4 regions of the Sphingomonas sp. GC_Shp_3 genome follow, and region 1 is predicted to be linked to each of the others. Evidence: riboswitches for the same ligand, from Rfam matches in the RefSeq annotation. Region 1 holds a riboswitch; each other region holds the start of a gene.
The links. A riboswitch is a leader RNA that binds a small molecule or an ion and turns the genes downstream of it on or off. The one in region 1 is predicted to bind cobalamin.

Region 2: linked by a shared signal. The riboswitch ahead of cobW (cobalamin biosynthesis protein CobW) and the one ahead of OXR00_RS01845 (DUF1636 domain-containing protein) in region 1 are both predicted to bind cobalamin.
Region 3: linked by a shared signal. The riboswitch ahead of OXR00_RS00355 (HoxN/HupN/NixA family nickel/cobalt transporter) and the one ahead of OXR00_RS01845 (DUF1636 domain-containing protein) in region 1 are both predicted to bind cobalamin.
Region 4: linked by a shared signal. The riboswitch ahead of OXR00_RS19105 (TonB-dependent receptor) and the one ahead of OXR00_RS01845 (DUF1636 domain-containing protein) in region 1 are both predicted to bind cobalamin.

What each region holds. Positions count from the first base shown of each region.
Region 1 is NZ_JALNUT010000001.1:378,463-385,675, forward strand. It holds gene OXR00_RS01830 (ABC transporter substrate-binding protein) at 1-9, opposite strand, end outside; gene OXR00_RS01835 (iron ABC transporter permease) at 60-1,052, shown strand; gene OXR00_RS01840 (ABC transporter ATP-binding protein) at 1,046-1,822, shown strand; cobalamin riboswitch at 1,843-2,036, shown strand; gene OXR00_RS01845 (DUF1636 domain-containing protein) at 2,204-2,608, shown strand; gene cobT (nicotinate-nucleotide--dimethylbenzimidazole phosphoribosyltransferase) at 2,605-3,612, shown strand; gene OXR00_RS01855 (histidine phosphatase family protein) at 3,612-4,181, shown strand; gene OXR00_RS01860 (adenosylcobinamide-GDP ribazoletransferase) at 4,178-4,879, shown strand; gene OXR00_RS01865 (aminotransferase class I/II-fold pyridoxal phosphate-dependent enzyme) at 4,906-5,856, shown strand; gene cbiB (adenosylcobinamide-phosphate synthase CbiB) at 5,849-6,787, shown strand; gene OXR00_RS01875 (cobyric acid synthase) at 6,775-7,213, shown strand, end outside.
Region 2 is NZ_JALNUT010000001.1:78,429-85,641, reverse strand. It holds gene OXR00_RS00435 (TonB-dependent receptor) at 1-275, shown strand, start outside; gene OXR00_RS00430 (aminoglycoside phosphotransferase family protein) at 309-1,406, shown strand; gene pnuC (nicotinamide riboside transporter PnuC) at 1,406-1,972, shown strand; cobalamin riboswitch at 2,017-2,238, shown strand; gene cobW (cobalamin biosynthesis protein CobW) at 2,410-3,447, shown strand; gene cobN (cobaltochelatase subunit CobN) at 3,454-6,714, shown strand; gene OXR00_RS00410 (cobalamin biosynthesis protein CobG) at 6,711-7,213, shown strand, end outside.
Region 3 is NZ_JALNUT010000001.1:65,746-72,958, forward strand. It holds gene cmk ((d)CMP kinase) at 1-489, opposite strand, end outside; gene aroA (3-phosphoshikimate 1-carboxyvinyltransferase) at 486-1,832, opposite strand; gene OXR00_RS00345 (TIGR02300 family protein) at 1,954-2,268, shown strand; tRNA gene OXR00_RS00350 (tRNA-Ala) at 2,366-2,441, shown strand; cobalamin riboswitch at 2,715-2,957, shown strand; gene OXR00_RS00355 (HoxN/HupN/NixA family nickel/cobalt transporter) at 3,134-4,171, shown strand; gene bluB (5,6-dimethylbenzimidazole synthase) at 4,185-4,787, opposite strand; partial or broken gene cobF (precorrin-6A synthase (deacetylating)) at 4,827-5,576, opposite strand; gene OXR00_RS00370 (cobyrinate a,c-diamide synthase) at 5,606-6,913, opposite strand; gene cobM (precorrin-4 C(11)-methyltransferase) at 6,910-7,213, opposite strand, start outside.
Region 4 is NZ_JALNUT010000018.1:8,880-16,092, reverse strand. It holds gene OXR00_RS19120 (glycoside hydrolase family 15 protein) at 1-648, opposite strand, end outside; gene OXR00_RS19115 (SMP-30/gluconolactonase/LRE family protein) at 645-1,631, opposite strand; gene OXR00_RS19110 (hypothetical protein) at 1,628-1,780, opposite strand; gene OXR00_RS19105 (TonB-dependent receptor) at 2,261-4,381, opposite strand; cobalamin riboswitch at 4,585-4,822, opposite strand; gene OXR00_RS19100 (MFS transporter) at 5,165-6,379, opposite strand; gene OXR00_RS19095 (TetR/AcrR family transcriptional regulator) at 6,498-7,094, shown strand.

The sequences.
Region 1 (7,213 bases):
ATGCGACATGGCGTGACCCATACGCGAGCGGTGCCGCGACACAAGCGCGCGGCGCTGGCATGACACTGCCACGCCCGGTACTGATCGGCGGCTTGATCGTGCTCATCATCCTGTCGGCGCTCGCCTCGCTGGCAATCGGGGCGGTGTCGTTGGCACCCGCCCGCGTCGTGGCCGCAATGGCCGGGCACGGCGATGCCGTCGCCTCCGCGATCGTCATAGAACTGCGGTTGCCACGCACCATCATCGGGCTCGCGGTCGGCGCGATGCTTGGACTCGCTGGCGCGGCGCTGCAGGGCTATCTCCGCAATCCGCTCGCGGAACCATCGGTGCTGGGTGCGTCCAACGCGGCAGCGCTGGGGGCGGTCGGCGCGATCTATTTCGGGTTGGCGGAACTGCACCCGGCGGTGCTGCCGGCGCTGGCGGTGCTCGGCGCGCTGGTGGCGTTGGCGTTGCTGTTCACGCTTGCCGGCCGATCCGAAAGCCCGCTCACCCTGATCCTCGCCGGTATCGCCGTGTCGACGCTCGGCGGTGCGGCGATCAGCCTCACGCTCAACCTGTCGCCCAACCCGTTCGCGGCGATGGAGATCATGACGTGGCTGCTCGGCTCGATCGAGAACCGGTCGTTCGCGCATGTCTGGATTGCGCTGCCATGCATCGCGGTCGGGGCGGCGTTGCTCGTGTTCGATGGCCGCGCGCTCGATGCGCTGACGCTGGGGGAGGACGGCGCGCGCGCGCTGGGCGTTGACCTGCGCGCGGTGCGGCTGCGCTTGCTGCTCGGCGTGGCGATCGGGGTGGGTGGCGCGGTGGCGGTGTCCGGCGCGATCGGCTTCGTCGGGCTGATCGTTCCGCATCTGGTGCGCCCGCTGACCGATCGCAGCCCGTCGGCGATCCTCGTGCCATCGGCGCTGGCCGGGGCGGTGCTGCTGACGCTGGCGGATATTGGCGTGCGGTTGATCCCGTCCACCAACGAACTGAAGCTGGGCGTGGTGACGGCGTTCCTTGGCGTGCCGCTGTTCCTGACCTATCTGCTTCGCGAGCGACGGATATGGTGACGATCACGCTTGAGAACGTGAGCGTCACGATGGGTCGGCGCGCGGTGTTGCGGGGCATCGGCACGGTACTGACGCCGGGGCGGCTGGTCGGCATTATCGGCCCGAACGGCGCGGGCAAATCCACCCTGCTGCGCGCGATGCTCGGGTTGCTGCCGTTCACTGGCACGATCCGCATCGACGGTGCGCCGCTCGGCGGCATGGCGCGTGGGGCGCTGGCGCGAAAACTCGCCTATCTGCCGCAGGGGCAGACCTTGCACTGGCCGCTGAGCGTCGAACGGCTCGTCGCGCTCGGCCGGTTGCCGCATCTCGCGCCGATGTCCGGGCTGTCGCCCCCCGACGCGGCAGCGATCGAGGCTGCGATGGCGCGGGCCGACGTGACCGGCTTGCGGCGCCGGATTGCAACCGAACTCTCCGGTGGCGAGCGTGCACGCGTGCTGCTCGCCCGCACGCTTGCGGTCGGGGCGCCGGCCCTCCTCGCGGACGAGCCGCTCGCCGCGCTCGATCCCGGCCATCAGCTCGACGTGATGGAGCTGCTCCGCGCCGAGGCGCGCGCCGGCGCGCTGGTGGTGACGGTGCTGCACGATTTGACGATGGCGGCGCGGTATTGCGACCGGCTGCTGCTGGTCGATGACGGCGCGCTCGTCGCCGACGATACGCCGCTTGCGGTGCTGACCCCGGAGCGGCTGCGCGAGGTGTACGGCATCACCGCCGCGATCGAACGGCACGGCGATATCCTGACCATCGTGCCGACCGCGCGCGCGGCGAATTGACGCGGCACCGCGCCAAAGCTAACGCTGCGGGTGCGAAAGGTTCCCCGGAGACGGGGATGAAAAGGGAACGGGGTTCGATGCCCCGGCTGCCCCTGCAACTGTAAGCGGCGAGCCATCGGGCCACACGCCATTGGGATTGCAAGATCCTGAGAAGGCGGTCCGAACCGGCGTTGACCCGTAAGCCAGGAGACCTGCCCGTCGCAGTCGTCCATCGCGCGGACAGGGTGTTCTGGGCGGGCGGGGTGTGAACCCGAGTGGCGACATGGTTGGACCGCGTGGACGCGGCGTGTCGCAAGACATGCCCGGTACGCGGCCCGTGTCGCAGGGTGCCCGTTCGATGTCACAGTTCTATTCTTCCTTCGTCCGTGCGGCGGCCGCGCCATGCTGACCCGTGTCGAGGACGGTCCGGCGGTGGTCGCCTGCAACACCTGCCGCCATTCGGCGGACGCGCGCGAACAGGATGGCGTGCGCGGCGGCGCGCTGCTGGTCGGGGCGCTGAACGCGGTGAAGGCGTCCGATCCCAAATACGCCGATGTCGCCGTGCAGGAGATGGCGTGCCTGTTCGCCTGCACCGAACATTGCACCGTGCATCTGCGCGCACCTGAGAAGGTCGGCTACGTGCTGGGCCGGTTCACGCCGGATGAGGCATCGGCACGCGCGATCCTCGATTATGCGGTGCATTACGCGGCAAGCGAACATGGACGCGTGCCGTTCGCGCAGTGGCCGCAGGGCGTGAAGGGACATTTCATCACGCGCACGCCGCCGCCGGGTTTCGTCGCGCAATGATGTTCCCGACGCCGGCGGCGTTCGCGGCGGCACTGGCCGATCCCATCGTTCCTGATGAAGCTGCGATCGCGCACGCGCGGGCACGGCAGGCGAGCCTGACCAAGCCGCCCGGCTCGCTTGGCCGGCTTGAGGATCTGGCGGTGTTTATCGCCGGCTGGCAGGCGCAAGCGCGACCGCAGATCCGGCGCGCGCGCGCGGTGGTGTTCGCCGGCAATCACGGCGTAACGGCGCATGGCGTCAGCGCATTCCCGGCGGCGGTCACCGCGCAGATGGTGGCCAATTTCGAGGCGGGCGGCGCGGCGATCAACGCGCTCGCCGGCGCGGCGGGGCTGGAGTTGAAGGTCGTAGCGCTCGATCTCGATCGCCCGACCGCAGACTTCACGCAAGCCCCGGCGATGACCGAAGCGGAGTGTCTGGCCGCGATGTCGGCCGGTGCGGACAGTGTGAGCAACGATCTCGATCTGCTCGTCGTCGGCGAAATGGGGATCGGCAATTCGACTGCGGCCGCCGCCATTGCCGCTCGCAGCATCGGTGGCAACGGCGCCGATTGGGTCGGGCCGGGCACGGGCGTTGACCGTTTCGGCATCGCGCGCAAGGTCGCGGTGATCGATCGCGCGCTGACCCGCCACGGCGATGCGCCTGCCACCCCGTTCGAGACGCTGCGAAGGTTGGGCGGGCGGGAGATCGCCGCGATCGCCGGCGCTGTGGTGCGGGCGCGGCAGTTGCGGGTGCCGGTGATGCTCGACGGGTTCATCACCTGTGCGGCGGTCGCTCCGCTGGCGGCGGTGCCGGGCGCAATCGGGCATTGCCTCGCCGGGCACTGTTCGGCGGAACCCGGTCATGCCCGGCTGCTTTCGGCGCTGAAGCTTGAGCCGTTGCTGCGGCTGGATATGCGGCTGGGCGAGGCGAGCGGCGCCGCCGTCGCGGTCAATATCGTACGCGCAGCGCTGGCCGCGCATGACGGCATGGCGACCTTCGCCGAAGCGGGCGTTTCGGCGGGCTGATGGCTGCGTTCGCGCTCCATCTGCTCCGCCATGGTGCGCCCGAAGGTACCGGCCGCTTGATCGGCCGCACCGATGCGTCGCCGACAACCGAGGGCATCGCCGCCTGCATGGCACAGGTCGAGAACCTTCGTGTCGAAGCGGTGATCTGTTCCGATCTCGCGCGGGCGCAACGTCCTGCCGAGACGATCGCGGCACGGCTCGCGCTGCCCGTCGCGGTCGATCGGCGCTGGAGTGAGCTCGATTTCGGCGCTTGGGAGGGGTTGTCGACCGACGTGATCGACCCGGCTGCCCTGGGTCGGTTCTGGGCCGATCCCGACGCCGCGCCGCCGCCGCAGGGTGAACGCTGGTCCGCGTTGGTGACGCGTGTCGCGGCGGCGATTGCGGCGTTGCCGGCGCGGGACACGCTGGTGGTCACGCATGGCGGCGCGATGCGTGCGGCGCTCGCGCATCTGTGCGGCTTTGCGCAACGGGAGCTGTGGGCGTTCGACCTGCCCTATGCCGCGCTGCTCAGCCTCCGCGTGTGGCCAGGCGCGTCGCCTTCGGCGCAGATCGCGGCGCTGTACCCGTGAAGAGCCTGCTGCTCGCCATCCAGTTCCTGACGCGACTGCCGCTACCAGCTTTCGTGGCGAGCGATGCCGAGTTCGCCGCGTCGATGCGCTGGTTCCCCTTGGTCGGACTGCTGATCGGCGCGCTGGTTGCGGGTGCGGCGGTGGCCGGCCGTGGGGACGCGTGGGTCGGAGCGCTTGCGGCGTTGGTGGTCTGGGTCGGCGTGAGCGGGGCGCTCCACCTCGACGGGCTGGCCGACCTTGCCGATGCGCGGGGCGCGGCGCACGGCGATCCGGCGCGTCTGCTCGCGGTCTTGGCCGATCCGCACGTCGGCAGTTTCGGCGTGGTCGCGATTGGCCTGCAGTTGATCGCCAAGCTGGTGCTGCTGCACGCGGCGATCGCGCAGGCGGCATGGTGGCCGCTGCTGCTGATCCCGTTTGCCGCGCGAATCGGGCCGCTGGTGTGGACGCGCTGGTTACCGCCGCTGCACGCCGGACTGGCCGCGCGGTTCCGCGACGCGGTGCGTCCCATCGATCTGGTGCTGTGGGCGCTCGCGTTGAGCGTCGCCGCGTTGCGATGGCCGATGGTCCTCATCACGCCGCTGCTGCTGGCAGGCTGGGGGCTGTACGTCCGCCGCGCGATCGGCGGGATTTCAGGTGATGGACATGGTGCGGGCATCGAGCTGGTCGAGACGCTGCTGCTCGCTGCGGTAGTGCTGTGAACGGCTGGACCCATCACGGCGGGCGCTTGAGCGAGGCGCGCGCGGCGTTCGGTGACGCGGCGGCGGCGTGGCTCGACCTGTCGACGGGGATCAACCCGCATTGCTGGCCGACGGAAACCGTCACGATCGACTGGCGCCGACTGCCGGACGAGCGCGCGCTGACCGCACTGGAGACCGTGGCCGCCGATTATTTCGGCGTCGATCGCGCGTATGTCGCGGCAGTGCCCGGTAGCGAAATCGGTCTGCGGATGCTCGGTACGCTGTTGCCAGGGCCGGCGCGGTTTGTCCCACCGACATATCGCACCCATGCGGAAATGTTCCCGACCAGCACGCGACTTGAGGTCGATGCGCTCGCGGGCGTGGCGGCGGGAACGGTCGTGGTCGCCAATCCAAACAACCCCGATGGACGCACCGTTGCCGCGCACGACCTGCTCGCGCTGCATGAACGACTGCGGAGCGGTAACGGCTGGCTGGTGGTGGACGAGGCGTTCGTCGATGCCGATCCGATCATCAGCGTCGGCGCACAGGTGCATGATGCCGCGCGTTTGATCGTGGTGCGATCGTTCGGCAAGTTCTTCGGTCTGGCTGGGGTGCGGCTCGGTTTCGTGATCGCGCCGCAGCCGATCGTCGCGCGGTTGCGATCGTTGCTGGGCGCGTGGCCGGTCTCCGCGCCGGCGATCGCGATCGGGACCGCTGCTTATGGCGATGCCGGCTGGATCGTGGCGATGCGCGCGCAACTCGTGGCGGAGGCAGCGGCACTCGATGCGGCGCTGATCGGGTGCGGGCTGATGCCAATAGGGAAATGCCCGCTGTTTCGGATGATCGCGGTCGGCGATGCCGCCGGCGTGTTCACACGTCTTGCCCACGCGGGCATCCTGACCCGTCCTTTCGACGACGATCCGCACCGTCTGCGCGTGGGCTTGCCAGCCGATGCGGCCGCACTGGCGCGCCTTGAACGCGCATTGACGCATGGCTGAGCCGGTTGCCCTGGTAGCGCTCGCGATCGAGGCGGCGTTCGGCTGGCCGGACGCGCTCTATCGCCGCGTCGGCCATCCGGTTGGTGCGTTCGCGCGGATCATCGCCTCCTGCGAGGCGCGGTGGAATGGATCGCACCACACGTTTGCAAGGCGACGTCTCGCCGGTGTCGGTTTGGTGGTAGGGCTAAGTTTAGTGGCGGGCGGCGGGGCGGCCGGGTCGACAGCCATCGTGTCGGCGGCGATGGGGCAGTGGGCCTGGCTCGGCTGCGCGCTACTGGCAGTTCCCGGCCTGGCGCAACGCAGCCTGTTCGATCATGTTCGCGCGGTGCAGATAGCCTTGGCGAGCGGCGATCTCGCAGCCGCTCGCATAGCAGTCGCGCGGATCGTCGGTCGCGATGTGGCGAGGCTCGATGCGACGGGGGTCGCACGCGCGGCGATCGAGAGTCTGGCGGAAAGCTTCTGCGACGGTATTGTCGCGCCGCTGTTCTGGCTGCTGCTGTTCGGCTTGCCGGGACTGTGGATCTACAAGGCGGTCAACACCGCCGACAGCCTGATCGGCCACCGAGAGCCACGCTGGCGCGCGTTCGGATGGGCGGCGGCCCGCAGCGATGATGTGCTTAACCTCATTCCCGCGCGCCTGGCGGGGCCGCTGCTGTGCCTGTGCGGTGGTGGCGGCTGGCGCGTTTTGTGGCGCGACGCGCGCCGTCACGCCTCCCCCAACGCCGGCTGGAGCGAGGCAGCTATGGCCGGCGCGCTCCACCTGCGCCTCGCCGGCCCGATCGTCTACGACGGCATTTGTACCGACAAGCCGTGGATCGGCGACGGTCGGACTTCAGCCGATGCGGAGGATATCACCCGTGCGCTCCGCTTGTACGTGCGCGCGTGCCTCGCCTTGTGGTTGATCGCGGGAGGTGTGGCATGGCTGCAATGATGTTCCAGGGTACCGGCTCGGACGTGGGCAAATCGGTGCTGGTCGCGGGGATCTGCCGTGCGCTCGTCAACCGAGGCCTGAGTGTGCGGCCGTTCAAGCCGCAGAACATGTCGAATAACGCCGCCGTCACCAGCGACGGTGGCGAAATTGGTCGCGCGCAGGCGTTGCAGGCGATCGCCTGCCGCGTGGCGCCGCATACCGACATGAACCCGGTGCTGCTCAAGCCACAGGCCGACCACAGCTCGCAACTGATCGTCCACGGTCGCGTGCGCGGGACACTTGGCGGGGGCAATTACCGGGCGGGCCGGGCTGCGCTGCTCGGCGACGTGCTGGCGAGCTACCACCGGCTGCGCGCCGGCTGCGATGTGGTGGTGGTAGAGGGCGCCGGCTCGCCTGCCGAGATCAATCTGCGCGGCGGCGATATCG
Region 2 (7,213 bases), 300 kb from region 1:
CCACCTTCGTCAACGACGAGAGCATCAAGGAATATGCCACGCTCGACCTGTCGATCGGCATGCACCTCGCCGACCTGCTCGACGGCAAGCGCACCGACCTGCGCCTCAACGCGATCAACGTCACCGACCCGCACGTCCTGTCCGGCGTGGAGGCGGTCACCCCCAACGCGCATGATACGGTCGGGCGTGGCGGCACGGGCATCGCCGGCGCCGCCCCCGCTTATTACATCGGCAGCGGGCGCGCGGTAAGCGCAACGCTGTCGCGCGCGTTCTAAGGCGTGGCGACCGCCAGCCATCAGGTCCACGGCATGGGCACCCAGACGGTCGCGCCGACCTGGGCACCGATCACGGTGGACGAGGCGGCGGCGGTGCTCGCTCACTTCCCCGACGCCGGGGAGATGCACGCTCTGCGCTGGCACTCGCCGCGCCCATTCTCCGCCGCGACTTTGGTGGAGGCGCAGCGCGGCACCTTCCTGCTCAAACGGCACGATCTCCGCGTACGCTCTGCCGAGGGACTCGCGGAGGAACACGGGTTCATCGCCCATCTCCGCACTGCCGGCATAACGGTGCCCGAGGTGATGCACACGGGAGACCGCACCAGCGTGGTCGCCACCCACGCCGGCAGCTACGAACTCCACCGCCAGTCCCCCGGCGCGGACCTGTACCGGGATCGTCATTCGTGGACGCCGTTCCTGTCGCACACCCACGCCCACGCCGCCGGCGTTGCGCTGGCGCGGCTGCACGATGCGGCGCAGGGCTACCCCGCGCCTGCCCGCCGCGCGCAGCCGCTGGTGGCGAGCCTCTCGATCCTCCCCGCAGCCGATCCGCTCGCCGCTGCCGACACGTATGTCGCCGCGCGACCGGCGCTGGCCGCCTATCTCGCCGACCGGCCATGGCGCGCAGAGCTGGCGCGGCTGTTCGCCACCTTCGGCACCGGGCTGGCCGATCGCCTCGCCGCGCAGCCGCCACTGTGGACGCATAACGACTGGCACCCCTCCAACCTGCTGTGGACCAACACCGGCAAGGTCGCGACCGTGTTCGACTTCGGCCTCGCCGATCGCACCTCCGCGCTGCACGATCTCGCCACCGCGATCGAGCGCACCGCCTTCCAGTGGCTGCACCCGAACTGGCAGGCGACCGACTTCGCGGATGCAGGCGCGGCGCAGGCCCTGCTCGCCGGCTATGCGACGATCCGCCCGTTGAGCAACGACGACCGCGAGACCATCGCCGCGCTGCTCCCGCTCGTCCACGTCGAGTTCGCGCTGTCCGAAGTCGACTATTTCGCCGGCATCGTCGCCGCGCCCGCCGATGCCGCGCTGGCGTGGGACGGCTATCTGATCGCCCATGCCGACTGGTTCGGCAGCCCGGCCGGGCGCGCCTTCCTCCACAATCTGCGCGCATCCTGATGTCGCCGCTGGAGATCGCCGCCGTTATCGCCAGTATCCTCGGCGTGTGGCTCACCGCCAAGCGGCGGATGCTGTGCTGGCCGGTCAACCTGCTGGCCTGCGCGCTCTATTTCAAGCTGTTCCTAGACGTGCGGCTCTATGCCGACATGGCGTTGCAGGCGGTGTTCGGCGCCGCGATCGTCTACGGCTGGTCGGCATGGTCGCGCCGCACCGATGATAGCGGCGCGGTGCTGGTGGCGCCGCTCGCCCCGCGCCACGCCATCGCCGCGCTCGCCGCCGGCGCGGTCGGCGCGGTGGCGATCGGGTGGTTCACCAGCCGCTATACCAATGCCGCGCTGCCGTGGGCGGATGCGACGCTGAGCAGCTTCAGCCTCGTCGCGCAATATTGGGTGGCGCGCCGCCACGCCGCCAACTGGCTGCTGTGGATCGTGGTCGACACGCTCTACGTCGCGATGTTCGTCGCCAAGGGGCTGTGGCTGACCGCCGGGCTGTACCTCGCGATGACGATTCTGGCAGGTATCGGCTACCGCCGCTGGCAGGCGGCAAGACGAAGCGAATTGGCATGACCCGCTTTTCGGTCTAAGCCGCGCGATGAGGGCCGGTTTCACCGCTCCTCACTGATCGCGTCGGTGCCCCGCGAGGGGCTTGAATGGGAATGTGGTGCGGGGGTTCGCCTCCAATGCCACGGCTGTCCCTGCAACTGTAAGCGGTGAGCGAGATGCGCAACGCCCCGTCACGCACAGGGCAGCCACTGGGCCGATCGGCCTGGGAAGGCGCGCAATCGAGCTTTGACCCGTGAGCCAGGAGACCTGCCGGCGTCTGGTCGCTCTTGCCTTGGTCCAGGGGATGGCCGCGGCACGGTTCTCCGTCTGAGCGACGAATCCGTGCGGCTGGGGTCGCATCGGTCTGTTGCGACAGGCGCCGAGACGCGCCCGCCTGCCGCTGCCTGGCCGTGCCACATGGCGCCCCGTCCGTCTCTGCTCAGGCGCGTGCGGAGAATACCATGACCGATCTTTTGAAGATCCCCGTCACCATCGTTACCGGCTTCCTTGGCGCCGGCAAGACGACGCTCATCAGCCACCTGATCCGCAACGCAGGCGGCAAACGCCTCGCGGTGATCGTCAACGAATTCGGTACGCTCGGCGTCGATGGCGATATCCTGAAAGGCTGCGCGATCCCGGATTGCCCGGCAGAGAACGTGATCGAACTCGCCAACGGCTGCATCTGCTGCACCGTCGCAGATGACTTCATCCCCACTGTCGAGACGCTGCTCGCGCTCGATCCCCGGCCCGACCATATCCTCATCGAAACCTCCGGCCTCGCGCTGCCCAAGCCTCTGCTCAAAGCGTTCGACTGGCCGGCGATCCGGTCGCGCATCACCGTCGACGGCGTAATCGCGCTGGCGGATGCGGAGGCGGTCGCCGCCGGGCGGTTCGCGCCCGATCTCGCCGCCGTCGACGCGCAACGCGCCGCCGATCCGAGCGTCGACCATGAGACGCCTTTGTCCGAAGTGTTCGAGGATCAGCTCGCCTGCGCCGACATGGTGCTGCTCACCAAGGTCGATCTCGCCGGGCCGGAAGGCGTTGCGGCGGCGCGCGCAGTGATCGCCGCCGAATCGGTACGCCCGCTGCCGGTGGTCGAGCTGATCGACGGCGTGGTCGATCCGCGCGTGATCCTCGGCCTTGGCGCGGCGGCGGAGGACGATATCGCCGCCCGCCCCTCGCATCACGATGGCGAAGACGATCATGAGCATGACGATTTCGACAGCATCGTCGTCGAACTGGGTGACGTCTCGACCCCCGCCGATCTCGCCGCGCGGATCGAGCGGCTCGCCACCGAACACGCCATCCTGCGCGTCAAGGGCTATGCGGCGGTGGCGGGCAAGCCGATGCGGCTGCTGGTGCAGGCGGTCGGCGCGCGGGTGCGCACGCAATACGACCGGCCGTGGCGTGGCGACGAGCGCCGCACCACGCAACTGGTGGTGATCGCCGAGCGCGGCCACATCGACACGCCGGCAATCACGGCGGCGCTGGCGGGCTGAGCGACGATGCACGTCGTCTTCCGCGAGAGCCACGGGCTGGAGGAGACCGCATCGCCGCAGGATCTCGGGCAAAGCCCCGCCGATCTGGTGATGCTGTCCTTCTCCGACAGCGATCTCGGCGCGTTCGCGGGCGGGTGGCGACGTGCTCGGGCGACCGGCGCGCCGCTGCCGGGGTTGCGCCTCGCCAATCTCGCCGCGCTCGCGCACCCGCTGTCGGTGGATACCTACGTCGCGCAGACGCTGAGCGGCGCGCGCGGCATCCTCGTCCGGCTGATCGGCGGGCAATCCTACTGGCCCTACGGCCTGCAACAGCTTGCGCTGCTGGCGCGCACGCGCGGCATCGCGCTGGCGGTGCTGCCTGCGGACGGGCGGATCGACGCACAGCTTGATGCCGCCTCCACCCTGCCGACCGACGTGCTGCGGCGGCTCGCCGAGCTGTGCGATGCCGGTGGCGCGGTGGCGGCGCAGGCGGCACTGGCGCTGCTCGCGATGGCTGCGGGGTTCGAGAGCGCGCCGGTGGCGGAGGCCGGGCCAATCGCCGAGGTCGGCGGGTGGCAGCGGCAAGCCGGCGTCACCTGCCCCGCCGCATTCGCGCTGACCGCGCGGCGGCCGGTGGTGCTGGTGGTCTTCTACCGCTCCTACCTCACCGCCGCCGATCTGCACCCGATCGAAACGCTGCACGATGCGCTGGATGCGCGCGGGTTCGACGTGCTCGCCCTGTTCGTGCCATCGCTGAAGGCACCCGGCGCGGGCGGCTGGCTGCGGCGCTGGGTGGCGGCACTGGCGCCGGTGGCGATCCTCAACGCCACCGCCTTTTCCGCGCGGGGGCAAGGCGACGACACTCCGCTCGATGCGGCGGACGTGCCGGTGTTCCAGCTCGCGCTCGCTACCTCGGATCGCGCCGCGTGGGCAGCGGCGGCGCGCGGGCTGTCCCCGGCCGATCTCGCCATGCATGTCGTGCTGCCGGAGGTCGACGGGCGCATTTTCGCTGGGGTCGCCAGCTTCAAGGAGGCCGCCCCGCGCGACGACGATCTCCAGTTCGCACGCCGCGAGCATCGCGCCGATCCCGCCCGCATCGCCGCCATCGTCGATCGGGTGACGGCGTGGGTCGCGCTCGCCACCCGCCCGCGCGCGACACAGCGGCTCGCGCTGGTGCTGTCCACATACCCGGGCAAGGCCTATCAGATGGCGCACGCGGTCGGGCTCGATGCGCTCGCTTCGGCGGAAGCGATCCTCGCCGATCTCGCCGGCGCGGGCTATGCGGTTACAACGGGTGACACGCTCGCGGGTGGCCTCACCACCCGCGAAATGGCGTGGCCGCTGTCGACCTATCGCGCCGCGCTGGCGACCCTGCCGGAAACACTGCGCGCCGATCTGACCGCCACCTGGGGCGAGCCGGAGGCCGATCCCGCCGTACACGCCGACGCGTTCCACTTCGCCGCCGTCCGCCGTGGCGCGGCGATCGTCGCGTTGCAGCCCGAGCGCGGCGACCCCGCCGACCGGACCGCGCAATATCACGACCTGTCGCGCACCCCGCGCCACGGTTATGTCGCCTTCTACCTGTGGCTCCGCACGCAGGCGGACGCGCTAATCCATATCGGCGCGCACGGCACGCTCGAATGGCTGCCGGGCAAATCGGTCGCATTGTCCGACGCCTGCTGGCCGGAGGCGCTGACCGGGGCGCTGCCGGTGATCTACCCGTTCATCGTCAATGATCCCGGCGAGGCGGCGCAGGCGAAGCGCCGCATAGGCGCGGTCACGCTCGGCCACGTACCCCCGCCGCTGGCGACCACCACCACCGGCGCCGGCCTCGGCCGTCTCGAAGCGCTGCTAGACGAGTTCTCCAACGCCGACGGGCTCGACCCCGCGCGCCGCACCCGCCTGCAGGCCGACATCCGCGACGAGGCGCGCGCCGCCGGTCTCGAAGACACGCTCGCGCTCGCCACCGCGCCCGACGATGCGGCGGCGATCACCCGGATCGACACCTTCGTGTGCGACGTGAAGGCCAGCCAGTTCGGCGATGGCCTGCACGTCTTCGGGCGCGGGCCACACGGGGCGGCGGAACGCGCCGGGCTGCTCGCGGCGGTGGGCGGGCGGCGCGTCGCCCCCGGTCCGTCCGGCTCGCCCTACCGTGGTCGCACCGACGTGCTGCCGACCGGGCGCAACCTCTACACCACCGATCCGCGCGCGGTGCCGTCGCGGTCCGCGCATGCGCAAGGCATGATGCTCGCGGACGAACTGATCCGCCGCCATTTGCAGGACGAGGGCGATTATCCGCGCGGCCTCGTCGTCGATCTGTGGGCGTCGGCGACGATGCGTACCGCCGGCGAGGAGTTCGCAATGGCGCTCCACCTGCTCGGCGCGGAGCCAGTGTGGGACATGGCGTCTGACCGTGTCACCGGCGTGGAAATCCTGCCGCTTGCCCGGCTCGACCGCCCGCGTATCGACGTGACGCTGCGCGTGTCCGGCCTGTTCCGCGATGCCTTTCCGGCGTTGTGCGCGATGTTTGGGCAGGCGGTGGACGCGCTCGCCCGCCGCGACGAAGCCGCCGACTGGAACCCGTTCGTCGGCACCAGCCCCGGTGCGCGCGTCTATGGCCCCGCCCCCGGTGGCTACGGCATCGGCATGGGCGACGCGGGCGAGACCTATACCGACGCTGCCCGCCTCGCCGCCGGCGAAGCCTGGCTGGCGGCTTCCGCCCACGCGCTCGACGGTGGCGAGGGTCGCGCCGATCCCGCCGGCATCGCCGCACGCGTCGCCGCCGCCGACGCCTTCGTCCACCTCCAGGACCTGCCCGAGACCGACCTGCTGCTCGCCGTCGATTACGCCGCGCATCAGGCCGGGTTCGCCGCCGCGCAGGCGATCACCGGTGGCAGCGCGGCGCTGTATCACCTCGACGCGCGCGACCCCGCCCGCCCCACCGCGCGGCCGCTCCGCGAGGAAATCGCCCGCGTCGTCCACGCCCGCGCTGCGCACCCCGGCTGGGTCGAGGGCATGATGCGCCACGGTTTTCGCGGCGGCGCCCAGATCGCCGCCACGCTCGACCACCTCGGCGCGTTCGCGCATCTCGCCGGCGTCGTCGGCGTGGAGCTGATCGACGCCTATTACGACGCCACGCTCGGCCGCGACGAGGTGCGCGCCTTCCTCGCCCGCGACAATCCACAGGCGCTGGCGGCGATGGAGGCGCGCTTCGCCGCACTCCATGCGAGCGGGCTGTGGCCGACCCGGCGCAACTCGATCCTCGCCCGGCTGGAAGCGGCATCGTGAGCGGGTTCGTGGTGAAGGGCTGGTGCCCGGACGCATACCGACCGATGGCGGCCGGCGACGGCCTGCTGGTGCGCGTGCGCCCGCGCCTCGCCCGGCTCACCCGCGAACAGGCGCTCGGCCTGTGCGCCGCCGCGCTCGCCCATGGCAACGGCGAGATCGATGCGACCAGCCGCGCCAACCTCCAGATCCGCGGCGTCACCGAAGCAGGCTGGCCGACGATGGTCGAGCGGCTGGTCGCGATCGGCCTGACTGACGCCGATCCGGCGCGCGAGGCCCACGCCAATCTCCTCGTCGCGCCCAACTGGTGCATCGGCGACGACACCCACCGCCTCGCCACCGAGTTGCGCGCACGTCTGAACGACCTGCCGGTTCTACCAAGCAAGTTCGGATTCGTGATCGATGCGGGCACGGCACCGGTGCTGCTGGGCGACCCCGGCGACCTGCGCATCGAACGCAGCGCAGCGGGCGCACTGATGCTGCGTGCCGAGGGCCGTGCCAC
Region 3 (7,213 bases), 310 kb from region 1:
GTCACGTGCGCGGATGTCCGCCAGCACCTTGTCCATGCTCACCTGACCACCACGCTCGCGCAGTTCGGCATGGCGGCGGCGCGCGCGGATCGTCGGGGTCGCCTTGACGAACAGCTTGGCGTCTGCATCTGGCGCGATTACCGTGCCGATGTCGCGCCCGTCCAGCACCGCGCCACCCGGCTGGTTGGCGAAGCGGCGCTGCCGGTGCAGCAACGCCGCGCGCACCAGCGGGTGCGCCGACACGATCGACGCACATTTGCCCATTTCGTCATCGCGCAGCACCGGATCGGCCAGCAGGCTCTCGTCGAAATCGCACGCCGCGACCGCATCGGCCTCGATGGCGGGATCGAGTTCGTGCCGCGTGACGTTTGCCGCGACCGCGCGGTACAACAGGCCGGTGTCTAGATAAGGCAGGCGATAATGCGTGGCGAGCGCGCGTGCGATCGTGCCTTTGCCGGAGGCGGCGGGTCCATCGACGGCGATAATCATGCGGCAGGCACCAAGGTTTCGCCGCGCAACAGATCGAGCGACTGGAAGAAGACGGGATAGCTCGTCGCGATCGGCGATGCGTCGTCAAGCGTGATCGAGGCGCGGGCGTTGAGCGCGGCAATCGCCATGCTCATCGCGATACGGTGGTCGAGGTGAGTCCGCACCGTCCCGCCACCAGCTATCGCGCCGCCGCCATTGCCCTGCACGCAGAGCCCGTCCTCATACTCCTCCGTCCGCACGCCGCACGCGCCGAGCGCGGCTGCCATCGCTGCGATCCGGTCGGACTCCTTTACCCGCAATTCGTGCGCGCCGCGCGCAACCGTGCGGCCCTCGGCAAACGCTGCGGCCACAAACAGAATCGGATATTCGTCGATCATGCTTGGCGCGAGTTCTGCCGGCACCTCGATCGCGCGTAAATGCGCATGGCGGACGCGCAGGTCCGCGACCGGTTCGCCGCCGACCTCGCGCGGGTTCAGTTCGGTGATATCGGCGCCCATCATGCGTAGCGCGGTGAAGATGCCCGCCCGTGTCGGATTGAGGCCGACGTTCTCGACCACTATGTCTGATCCCGGCACGATCGTCGCCGCGACGACGAGGAACGCGGCGGACGACGGATCACCCGGTACGACGATCCGTTGTGGGCGCAGCTCGGCCTCACCCGTGATCGCGATGATCTTGCCCGCGGCATCGTCCTCCACGGTTACGGTAGCGCCGAACCCGCGCAGCATCCGCTCGCTGTGATCGCGGGTCGCGATCGGCTCGATCACGCGCGTGATCCCGGGCGTGTTGAGGCCGGCGAGCAGCACGGCCGACTTCACCTGTGCCGACGCGACCGGCAACGTATAGTCGATCGGCACCGCCGGATTAATGCCGCGCAGGATCAACGGCAGGCGACCGCCGGGATATGCGGTAAACTCGGCACCCATCCGCGACAGCGGCTCGATCACCCGGCCCATCGGTCGTTTGGTGAGCGAGGCGTCGCCGGTGAACGCGGCGGTAATGGCATGGCTTGCGACCAGCCCCATCAGCAGCCGGGTCGAGGTGCCGGAATTGCCCATCTCCAGCGCGCCCTGCGGCTGGAGCAGCCCGCCCACGCCGACGCCGTTAATGCGCCAGATGCCGTCCGCGCCACGTTCTATCTGCGCGCCCATCGCACGCAGCGCGGCGGCGGTGGCGAGCACGTCCTCCCCCTCCAGCAGCCCTTCAACGCGGCTCTCGCCGACCGCCAGCGCAGAGAACATCAGCGCGCGGTGGCTGATCGACTTGTCGCCGGGTACGGCAACGTGGCCGGTCAGTGGGCCGGAGGCGAAGATCTCACGCGGCGAGGGAGTAGGGTGGGGCATGTGTTTCCGAGTATCTGCGGGTCCGGGCTTTTGACAGCGCCCTTGCGCTATGGCAAGGCGCGCGCCACTTTGACGACGACAACCCTCAGGGTATTATCAGATTGAAAGGTCCACTCGGCACATGATTAAGCCGGAATGGGGCACGAAGCGCTCGTGCCCGAAATGCGCAACGCGTTTCTATGATCTCGGCAAGGACGATCCCGTCACCTGCATCGAATGCGGGTCGACCTGGCAGCCTGAGCCCATCCTCAAATCGAAGCAGCCGCTGCCGTTCGACGCGCCGAAGCCCGACGCGAAGAAGGACGAGGATCTGAGCGGTGACGACGAGACGTTGGACATCGGCGAGGACGAGGAGCCGTCGCCCGATGACGAGGTCGATCTCGGCGGCGACGACGATCTCGGGGTCGAGGCACCGACCGAAGACGAAGAGCATTGATCTGAAAAAATGCTGGCAAGCGGCGATTTCGCCGCTTGCCAAGCCAGCGACGCCCGGCTAGGGCGTCGCCTCCCAAGGCCGGAAGGCCTAGACGAATGGGGCCGTAGCTCAGCTGGGAGAGCGTTCGCATGGCATGCGAAAGGTCAGGGGTTCGATCCCCCTCGGCTCCACCATTCCTCCACCGCGGTCGCAAGGTTTTCGCCCGCCGCACGCGACATAAACCGCTATCTCAAAAGCCCGATGGCGCTGTGCCCAATCAAAGGCGCGGCGGTAGTTGGCTGATCAATCGCGTCCTTATGGCGGTATTTGCCTTTCCCTGAAATGCCGTCGCTTGCGTTCGCCGCTTTGCAGACGATGCTTCCCCTCGCTTGCGTCACTCTGCGGCGGACCTTGCCGTGTCTCCCGCATCCGGCTACGCGGTTGGCGAGCCTGGCGGGTCAATCCGCCGGTCTCATGATCGCGCTGGTGCCTGTAACGGGCTTAAAACGGGAACGCGGTGAGGGAGGTCTGCTCCCGAAGCCGAGGCTGTCCCTGCAACTGTAAGCGGCGAGTGTGATGCACTTCGTCCCCTCCAATGCCGGATGGGGCAGCCACTGGGCCTAACACGATATCGTGCAGGCGCCTGGGAAGGCCGTGAAGCATGCGACGACCCGTGAGCCAGGAGACCTGCCAGCGTCCGGTCGCTCTCGCCCTGGTCCAGGGGATGGCCGTGGCACGGACCTGTCCGTTCGAGCGACGTCACCAGCGGCGGGGGCCGCATCGGTGTCGTGGGTCCGGCGCAGGGCGTCCGGCGGGTCCGCTGCGTCGACCGTCGTTGACGGTAGGCCCCCGCCCGACGTTGCTCGGCGCCCGGGGGATATGGTCGATGCGGCCAATCGATACGACACCTTACCGTCACCGGATCGGCGGCGTTTACGCGTTCCTGATCGCGGCCAACGTCGCGGCGTGGCTATGGGCGTTCGCGCTGTTCCATGCGCAACCGCTGATGCTGGGTACTGCACTGCTGGCGTGGGGGCTTGGGCTGCGCCATGCGGTCGATGCCGACCACATCGCCGCGATCGACAACGTCACGCGCAAGCTGATGCAGGACGGAAAGCGGCCCGCTACCGTTGGTTTCTGGTTCGCCATTGGCCACAGTACGATCATCCTGCTGGCATCCGTCGGCATCGCCTTCACCGCCTCCGCTCTCGCGCGGTTCGAGGCGCTGAAAGCGACCGGCGGCGTGGTGGCAACGATCGTGTCCGCCGGGTTCCTGTTCACGATCGCGGCGATGAACCTCGTCATCCTGCGGGCGGTCTGGCGCACGTTCCAGCATGTCCGCGCAGGCGGCATCTATGTCGACGAGGATCTCGACATCCTGCTCGGCGGGCGCGGGTTGCTCGCGCGGTTGTTCCGGCCGTTGTTCCGGCTCGTCTCGACAAGCTGGCACATGGCGCCGCTCGGATTCCTGTTCGGGCTCGGCTTCGACACCGCGACCGAGGTGGCGATCCTCGGCCTGTCGGCGGCGCAGGCGAGCCATGCATTCGCGATCGGGCCGGTGCTGGTGCTGCCGGTGCTGTTCGCAGCCGGGATGGCGCTGGTCGACACCACCGACGGCATCCTCATGCTCGGCGCATACGAATGGGCGTTCGTGAAGCCGATTCGAAAACTCTACTACAACATTACCATCACGGCGGTTTCCGCGCTGGTCGCGATCGTGATCGGGGGCATCGAAACGCTGTCGCTGCTGGGCGACAAGCTGGGCCTGCATGGCGGCATCTGGTCGGCGGCGGCCGATCTCGGTGCGCGGTTCAACCTGCTCGGCTTCGGCATTATCGGTCTGTTCCTGCTGTGCTGGGCGGCGAGCTGGGCGATTTTCCGCTGGCAGCGCTTCGACGAGATCGAGGTGCGGCAGGGGGTGTGATCGCGCATTCCCGTCAGCGCTCGATCACGCGGTCCGCGATCGGCTCGCGCGCCTGCCAGCCGCGTCGCTCGAGTTCGGGGACCGTCGCGGGTTCTGCCGGGTAGCCGATGCAGAGCAGGCCGATCAGCGTCCAGTCCCCCGGCACGTCCAGCATCGCCGTGACGACGGCCGGGTCAAGGATCGACACCCAGCCGAGGCCGATGCCGCGTGCGGCTGCGGCGAGCCACATCGTGTGTATCGCCATCACGGTCGAATAGCGCAGCGCCTCGGGCATGGTAGCGATGCCGAGGCGTTGTCCTGCACTGGGCGCTTCGTCCGAGAACACTGCCATGATCTCGGGCGCTTCCCGGAGGCCGTGCAGCTTCAGCCTGCGATACCGTTGCCGGATATCCTCGTCCGCCAGCGAAGCCGCCGCAGCCGCGCTACAGGTGTCGACGTGGCCCGCCAAGGCTTCCCGCAGATCGGGCGAGCGGACGCGCACGAAGCGCCAGGGCTGGGCATTTCCGACCGATGGCGCGAGCGCGGCGCTGTGCAGGAGGTGCTGCATGTCCGCTTCTGCGACCGGCTCGGCTCGGAAATGGCGCACGTCGCGGCGCCATTGCAGTACATCGGTCAGGCCTGTCTCGAACCGACGAGGTGCCTCGTTCTGCACGAGGCTCCGGCGCAGCAGATAGATGTCCATGATCCAGCCATGTTCGCGCCGCAGTGCCGCGCGCCGCAGCACAATCTCCTGACCGACCGCGCGCAAAGGGCCGGCGATGAGCGTCTGTTGCGCCATGCCGAGATAAGCGCCCCACCAGATCTCAATGCCCTCGGTATCCAGCGTCTCGAACGCGCCGCCGCCGTCGAGCATCACGGCAAGCGTGTCGACGCCCGCCGGCCAGCCGCCGTCGCGCAGCCGCCGTCCGGTCGTAATGAGGACCGGCGCGGCAAGGTCGTTGAGCGGGATGGCGTGCGCGGCGGTCAGCGCCTGGAGCGCGGTGATACCCGGCACGACGCGCACCCGCATGTCCATACCGCCCGCCCGCAGTCGTTCGGCGATGCGCAGCGTGCTGTCGTACAGCGAGGGGTCACCCCACACCAGCAACGCCAGCTTGCCGCCATCCGGCAGGTGCGTGCTGATCTGGGTTCGCCACGCGGCCGCGATGCCGTCATGCCATGCATCAACCGCGGCGTGGTAGGGCGCCGCATCGTCTCGTTCGGGCAGATCGAACGCGACGACACGCGTCGGACCGGTGAGCACCGCCGCGCAGATTGCCCGCCGCAGCGCCATCAGATCCGAGGCGCGCTCGCCCTTGCGCGGCAACAGGATGAGGTCGGCCGCGTTCATCGCCGTGCGCGCCGCGTCCGTCAGCTGTGCGGGGTCGCCGGTGCCGATGCCGATCAGGTGGAGATCGATGACGATGTCCGCGCCCCGAAGTTCGCCGTTGCCGCTCAACGTTGCTGCGCGATCATGTGGAAGAACGTGCCGGTGATGGCGCCCCGATACGACCCGCTCTCCGTCACCTCGGTTCCCTCCGCGTCGACGACGCTGGCGAGTTCCGCATCGGGCTGTTCGGCTATGGTCGAATAATGAAACTCATGACCGGTCAGGATCGCGCCGGTGGGGAGCGCACCGAGCGGCGCGTTCAGGGTGGCCCGTCGGTAGCCGAGGTGCATCCTGCGCTGCGCGAAGCTCGTGACCAGGCCGAGCAGACCCGTCATGCGATGCCGCACGCCATCCGCGTCGACCAGTCCTTCGCCGAGCACCATGTACCCGCCGCACTCGCCATGAACAGGCCGTGTGAGGGCATGGTCGTGCAGGCCGGCGTGGAAGTTCCGCGCCGCAGCCAGCCTGCCCGCGTGAAGTTCCGGATAGCCGCCGGGCAGCCAGACCAGATCGGCATGTGCGGCCGGCCGTTCGTCGGCAAGCGGCGAGAACGGCAGGATCTCTGCCCCGACACGTCTCCACTCATCGAGCATATGGGGATAGGTGAAGGAGAAGGCCGCGTCCTGCGCCAGCGCAATCCGCTGCGCGGGCGGTGTCCCCGTCGTGGCGGCGGCAGCAAGACTGTTGCCGGCGGCAGCGACCGCCCGAAGCGCCGCGATGTCGATATGCGCGCGCACGAACGCCGAATAGCCTTCGATCCGCTCATCCAGATCGGCATGTTCCGCCGCCTGCACTAGCCCCAGATGCCGCTCCGGCAGCTTGAGGTCGCCCCGACGCGGCAATGCGCCAAACACCCGGATACCCGCCGCCGCCATGCCGTTGCGCGCGAGCCGTTCGTGGCGCGGACTTGCGACACGGTTCAGGATAACGCCGGCCACATCGATGCTCTGATCGAAGCGCGCAAAGCCGAGCGCGGTTGCCGCCGCCGACTGCGCCTGGCCGGACACGTCGATCACCAGCACGACCGGCCAGCCCATGTGTCTGGCGAGGTCCGCGCTCGCGCCGTTGCCCGTTGCGCCGGCGCGCGCCACACCGTCGAACAGCCCCATCGACCCTTCCGCCAGTACCAGTTCCGCGTCGCGCGCATGGGCGGCGATCCCGTCGAGCATGGCGGCTGGCATCGCCCAACTGTCGAGGTTGAACGATGCACGACCGCTGGCGGCGCGGTGAAAGGCGGGGTCGATGTAATCGGGGCCGCTCTTGAAGGGCTGGACTACCACGCCATCATTGCGGAGCGCGCGCAGCAGACCGAGCATCACCGTCGTCTTGCCGGTGCCCGATGCCGGTGCGGCGATCAGCAGCCCCGGCGTCATGCCACGCCCCCGGCAAAGCGGGAGTCCGCACTCTGCGGGCGGAAGCGACGGTCGTAGCCTTCGGCATACAGGCTGCTTTCGACGAACCCGGTGTCGTCGAGCACCTTTCCCACGAAGATCAGCGCCGTACGCTCCGGTTTGCCTGCAACCGCCTGCGATAGGGTGGCGAGTGTCGCGCGGATGATCTGTTGATCGGGCCAGCTTGCCCGCCACACGACCGCGACGGGGCAATGTCCGCCATATACGGGCGTGAGTTCGGCAACGACATGGGGCAGATTGTGGATCGACAGATGGATGGCC
Region 4 (7,213 bases), on a different contig from region 1:
CCAGCGCTCGGGTGCATCGAAGCGGCCGATCCAGTCATGCCATGCCTTGTCGGTTTGCTTCAGCAGGCGCGCGGCGTTCGGTTCTTTCGGCAGATCAGCGTAGGATGGCGCATAGGAAAGCGAGAAAGCCAGCCGTTCTCCCTTCTTCACACGGAAGGTGGCGCGGGCATCGCCGTCTGCGACCTCAAGCGCGCACGGAGCGTGCAGTACGAGTTGATGTGGCCCGGCATCGGCACACAGGCCACCGTCAAACGGTCGCATCCATGGCGGCACCCGGCCATAGTCGAAACGGGGGCGCAGAAGGCTGGCCATCTCGACCTCGCCCGACAACCCCTCGATCATCCGCACGATCATCGGGTCGGCGTCGTGCCAAGGCATGAAGTCCGTCACGCGGATCACGCCACTTTCGGTCGAGTGATCGGTTTCCAGGATCAACGTGTCGCCGCGATAGCGCCGCTCTACGGCCGTCACGAACCCGGTCGGAGCGATCTGCCAGCAGCCGTTACCCTGATCGCCGAGCATCGCCGCAAAGCATGCGTCGCTGTCGAAATTCGGCAGGCACAGGAAGTCGATCGAACCGTTGCGTGCAACCATGGCCGCCGTCCGCCCGTCGCCGATCAGGGCATAGTCCGCAATAGGAGAGGTCATGCATCAGCCTTCAGATCGAGTGCAAGCAAGCGGCTTCCCGCCGCGACGAAGAGGCGCCGTCCGTCGGAGCCGCCGAAGCATAGATTGGAGACGGTCGCGCCGATGGGCACGAACCCCAGCCTGTCGCCATCCGCCGACCAGACGTGAACACCGTCGGCAGCGCTCACCCATAACCAGCCGCGTGCGTCGGTCGTGAACCCGTCCGGATAGCCGTGATCTGTTCGGCAGAAGCGTGTTCGCTCCCCCCAGCTACCGTCCGGCTGGTGGCGGAAGCGCACCACTTCGTGCTTCGCGCCTGCCGTAAAGCCCGGTACCTCGCCGAGCGATAGTGACGTGTCCGATACGTACAGCGTCCCACCGTCGGCAGACAGCGCGACACCGTTGGGCTGTTCGAAATCCGCGATCCGCGTCAGTTCTGAAGTTGCGGGATCGAAGCGGTACACGCTGTGGTTATCGAGCTCCGGCTCGGCCAGCGCGCCCTGGCTAGGCATGACGATGCCGAAGATCGGATCGGTGAACCAGATCGATCCGTCGGGCGCCACCGTCACGTCATTGGGCGCGTTCAGACGCTTGCCCTCATAGTGTGTGATGACCGGTTCAGGAGTTCCCGTCAGGTCGGCGAACGAACGGCTGACACAGCGGCGACCATGTTCGCAATGCCAGACGGTGCCATCTTTCGCGACAGCGTTACCGTTCATGAACCAGGTCGCATCGATCGTGACCTCGACCCGGCCGTCGGCCTCATACCACGCGTTCAGCCGGCGATTGGGAACATCGGAGAAGAGCAGACGACCGTGCGACGCCTGCCATGCAGGTCCCTCGGCATGAATTGCCCCTTCGTGCAGCACGAGCAATGGCGCGTCCGGCGATAGCACTTCCGCAAGCTCAGGATCATCGATCTGGCAGCCTCTAAAGTGATCGGCATGCGTGATGGCGCCAGGACGCCGCAGCAGATGGCCGGGCAGAAGGTCAACGGAGCTCACAACGGCTCCTTGAAAGTGTTTTGCACGGCACAGTCGCGTGCAGCAGCGTGTGATGGCGTAGAGGCGGGAGCCTTGCTTCCCTTCGCGTAGATCGCCAGCGAGGCGAGTGACATGACCGTAAACACGATCATGAAGGCGGTCTGATCCATATGGGCATCCCCTGTTCGGGACTGACCCAGTGTCGGACCCAGAGGATGCTAACGCGCATCATTGATCTCGGAGCCGCAGGCGCAACGATACTCAGTAAAATGTAAATGGCTGCTGGCGCCACCTAGCATGCACCTGATGGGCCCCCGTCATTTGTCTCGGGCTTCAAAGCCTCCTCTGCCTCCCCTCCATGTCCTACCGTTTGCATCATAAGCAAAGAGTTTCGCCGCGTATCACGGCGGAGAGGACCCAGTTGCGGACATTCAACGTCCAAAACGCTGCCCCCGAAAGCAGACGCCCGTTCATGTCGCTTGAACGTCCGTTATCAGGCGTTCGAAAGTGACCGCGGAGTGGCTTAGGGTGGCGGAGAGCCGCCGGTCCGCTTTCGGGCAAGCTGAGGCTAGTAGTTGACCTAGCTGAGCGACGCCGGCAGCCTCAGAAAGAATGATTTCCCAAGAACGTCGGCGTTTCAGTGGCTAACATCACAAAGTCTTGGTAATCGAGAAGCGCGCTGATCGTGGTTCGAGCGGATGCACCTGGAAGCCGGTGATGCCTCCCGCCGGCTCGCCCGGTAGACGGCTCGTATAGAAGTAGTCGGCCGCTTCGTCATGGCTGTCGAAGAGATTGAAGACACCGACTCCAACCCGCCAGCCGCGAGGCAGAGTAAAGCCGATCTGAAGGTTCCACTCGCTATAGCCCTTGTCGGTCGGATACGCCTCGCCATCGGCGAGGTGGTGCGTACCGAGACGCCGCCACACCAGGCTCCCGGACCAGCCGCCGAGGTAATCCACCAGCACACCGGCCGAGTAGATGAAGTTCGGCGCATCGGCGATATAGCGGGCGTTGAGGCCGTAGGCCGCAAGATCGTCGGTGTGATACCTCGGTTTCGAGAAAGCGAGATCGGTGTTTAGCTCCAGCCAGCGGAATGGATGATACTGGCCCGACACCTCGATCCCTTGCCGCCGGGATGGCGCGCCCGCCTCGTCCTGCCCGCTGTCGGCATTGTAGGTCAGCTCCGACGTGAAATCCTGCTGGAACGCCGCAAGCTGGACCTGAAGGCGCGGCACGATGTTTGAGCGCACCCCAATTTCATAGCCAGAGGTTTGTGCGAGCAGCGGCGTCGCGCCGCCAGACAAGGGCACGCCGACCTCCGGCACCGTGCCGAACACTCCACGCACATCGTCCGAGTGGAAGCCACGCCCAGCACTGACATAGAACTCGGTTTTCGCCCAAGGACCCAGGATCAGGCTGCCCTTGGGCTGGAACAGCCATTGATGCCCGCGCCCGCGTGTGCCGGTGACTATGCTCCTGTCAGTCGCATGGTAGTATTCCTCGCGCACGCCCGCGACGGTGCGCAGCCAAGGCGTCCAGCGGACGGTTTCCTGAACATAGGGCGCGACGTCGAGCAAATGCGCCCGATCGGCGTTGCAATAGCCGTTCACCGCCGGATAGGTCAGCGTCGGTCCGTCCTCCCGCGCCAACTGGCATCCGGGCAGGATGGTGGTGCGCCCAACCGTATGCCGCCGATCGACGAACACTGTGTCGTAGCGCCCCTGGAAGCCCATAACGGTTTCGAACCCGACCCCGGCGAAGGTCGAGGTGATGGTATAAGCGAGCGCGCCGCCCGCCGTGGTGCGGTTCTCGTTCTGCTCCTCCTGATCGCCGTTGATCGGATCATCCAGATAGTGCGTAAAGTTGTTCCACAGCGTCATCGTGCTGTGGATGCCGTACAGGTTGACCGCCAGCGCGCCCGCGCCAATCGGTTTGTCGAGATGCGCGGACAGGCTGTAGCGGAGCGAGCGACTGGCATCGGTCGGATCAAGCGTGCCGAACCGATCGATCAGCCCCTGCTCAATCGCGCGCAGCGGCTGGTCAGTGATGAGCCGGCCCGCGCTTTGGTAAAACATCGCGGTCAGGCTCATTCCATCGATGGCGGTGCCCTGGCTGTAGCGCAGCAGCGCGTTGGCCTTGCGGAAGTTCTGCGTCGGCTGCCACGGCCCATCATAATGCGTCAGCTCGACGGCACCGAGCAGTCGGCGATCGTCGCCGAGATGATACGTGCCCCCGGTCACGAGTTGCTGATACCCGTCCGTGCCGACCGTCACCGTCGCCTGCGCCGGAGTCTCGTCGGCGATACGCGTCTGCGCGCTGGCCACCGCACCGAAGTCGCCGATCGCGGCGTAGTACGGGCCCTTGGTGTAATCGAGCCCGGCGACCGTCTGCGGGATGATGAAGTTTAGATCGGAATAGCCCTGGCCGTGGGTGTTGGTGGGCCGATTGACGGGCATGCCGTCAACGAAGCTGGCAAAGTCGGTGCCGTGATCGAGATTGTATCCCCGGATCAAATATTGCTGCGCCTTGCCCTCGCCCGAGTGGATCGTGACAACCAAACCTGGAATGCTCTCGAAGATCTGCGATGCCCGGTAAACGGGGCGAAGCTCGACTTCTTTGGCGGTGATCGTGCCCTGGCTGGCGGTGTTCGCCTTGCCAAGCAGATCGACGCGGGACGCCGTGACGACGATTTCGCTGTCGACTGGCGGGGATGAAGGGGCAGTCTCCGCCAAGGCTGGAGCGGCGGGCGTAACGGCAAGCAGGAACGCCATATGGCGTGTCCGGGGTGAGAAGCAGCTAATCATGAGTGTTCGTTTCGTCCGACGCCAAGCCAACGCTGACGGGGACCTGCCGCAGACGCGACCGTCCACGGACCCGGCGGACGCCAACGCCCGACCCGCGACACCGAACGGCCCCCGCCGTTCACGTCGCTCGACCGGACAGGTCCGTGCCACGGCCACCCCCTGGGCCAGAGCAAGAGCGACCAGACGCCGGCAGGTCTCCTGGCTCACGGGTCAATGCACGATGCACGGCCTTCCCAAACCTTTGCGCGTTGCCGCGCTCGGTCCAGTGGCTTGCCTCCGAACAGGAGGCCGTGTGCATCGCACTCACCGCTTACAGTTGCAGGGACAGCCTCGGCCTGGGGCGGCGAACCGCCCGCACCGCGTTCCCTTTTAAGCCCCTTTCGGGGCACCAGCGCGATCTAGCGGCCTTTCGACCGCTGTGCGCGTCATAGCTCCATTGCAGACCGTTACAACTCATATAAAGAAATCTTTATATGAGTTGCCGTGCTGGGATGCTGGGCGACAGGTATTTGCGCTGGTAGAGCGACCGCTTTCAGGGATGCGAATTGCACACATGAGTGTCCGGAAGTGGGCGTAAGGCACCCTGTCCTACAGCTTCCGGCCAGACCCAATCTCGGACATTCGCGCCCCTTTACCGCCCCCCAACTTCTGCCGTTTATTCATGTTGGTAGCGGAGGAGTGCTGAACCAATTTCAACTCGATGTCCGCCCCGTTTTTTCAATGGGGCGGTATTCTGAGAGTATCTTAAAGTTAGCTGGCCGGCGTCGAGCGGTGACCCGGTGGAAAGGCGAAACGGCGTGCGGCCAGCGCGATAAGGAAGGCGATCAGGGTCAGCGCGACGACAGCGGGGGGCAGCAGCGCGGTCCCTTCCGTCGTGAGGAGCACCCCGCCTAGCGCGCCCCCGACCGCAATCGCCAGGTTCCAAGCCGTGGTCACCATCGCCTGCGCCAGATCTACGCCGTCCCCTGCTGCGTCCGCCGACGCCGTCTGCATCATCGCCCCGGCACCACCGAAGCCAAGGCCCCAGACGATGGCTGCCGCATAGACGGCAAGGCCTTGGCCACCGGCAAACGTCAGAAGAAATGCAATGGCCGCAAACGATCCGATCGCGAGCAATACCAGCATGCGCAGCATCCGATCGACCAATCGCCCGACGATCCAGATGCCGACGAGCGAACTGATGCCGAACGCCAGCAGGACGAGATCGACACGCGCGGACGCAGCGGTCGCGAACGGCGCGATGTAGGTGTAGAGGATGTTGTGGCCCGTCATCCATGCAAGGATGACGAGCAGGATCGGTATGATACCCGGTGTCGCGACGACGTGGCGCAGAGAAGGACGATTGTCACCCCCCCGCCCGGGGGCATCGGGCACCTTAAAGATAATCCAGCCGATCAGCACGACACTCAGTGCCGAGAGGATCAGGAACGATCCGCGCCACCCAATTAAACCGCCTAGGAAGGTGCCTATGGGAACACCGAGTGAAAGCGCCAGCGGCACGCCGACCATGGCGAGGGCCATTGCCGGGCCGGTCTGATCGGCACGCACGATGCTGCGCGCGTAACCTGCAAGGATTCCCCACGCGAGACCCGCCGCGCATCCGGCGACGAACCGCGCGACCAGCACGACCGTGATCGATCCGGCCAATGCGGTCAGCGTGTTGCCCACGACGAAGCAGATGATGGTGGCGAGCAGGACAGGTCGTCTGCGAAGGCCTTGGGTCAGGCTCGTGAGCGGGATCGCTGCGAGCAAGGACCCAAGCGCATAGACGGCAACGAGTTGTCCCGCGATCGCCTCGGAGATTCGCAGGCCGGATGCGATCTGCTGAAGTAGGCCAGCGGGGAGCGTCTCGGTGACGATGCACAGGAAGCCACTGGCGGCGAGGCCGGCAAGGGCCCCGATCGGGAGTGCGGCGCGCGCCGCTGAGCCCGTTTGAACGCCGATTTTGTTGGAGGAGAACGGCATGAGTGTCCTTGTTTGTCGATGTAACGCCTGCCTCTGCACCGTCACGATCCTGAGGCATCGCTATTTGTGTTAACGCCCGCTATAGAAATACGACTCTCAGAGGCAAGAGATTTCTGTAATGGATGTTAATGTAAATAAGCGACAACGGGGGCGCCCCCGTGGTTTCGAGCTTGAGGCTGCGATCGAGGCCGGGCAGCATCTGTTTCATGAGCACGGCTACGAGAACGTCAGCGTGGCCGCGCTGACCGAGGCGATCGGGATTTCCCCGCCGAGCTTCTATGCAGCGTTCGGCAGCAAGGCCGCATTCTTTAAAGAGACCCTAAGGCTCTACTCGGCCACCGTGGTGCCGCTGGACCGCTTCCTGACGCCGGGTGCAGATCCGATGGCGGCGCTTGGCGACATGCTGCGAGCTGCGGCGCACGCTTATACCACTAGTCCGCATCGGCGTGGTTGCCTGATCCTTGAACACGCAAAAGCGGGCGCAACGGATTGGGGCATCGCAGCCAAACAAATTGCGGGAGAAAACCGAAGTAGGGTGGCGGAATTTCTGGACGATGCGGGAATCAAAGCTTCCGGACGTGTGGCAGATTATGTTGCTACGACGATGCTCGGCCTATCAGCGGCAGCGCGAGAGGGATGGGACGAGCCAAGACTGCTTGCCGTCGCCGACACGGCAGCCGAGGCTCTACTTTGTCGCTCAAACCTTGAGGACTGAACTGGTTTCTGCTGGTGCTGGCTTTTCCAACTGGGCACCTGTGACCCACTTGCGGTCATTCGCGGCCTCTTTCTTGCTCCCCAATTTCTGCCATCCATTCAGTATTGCAGTAGAGAAGG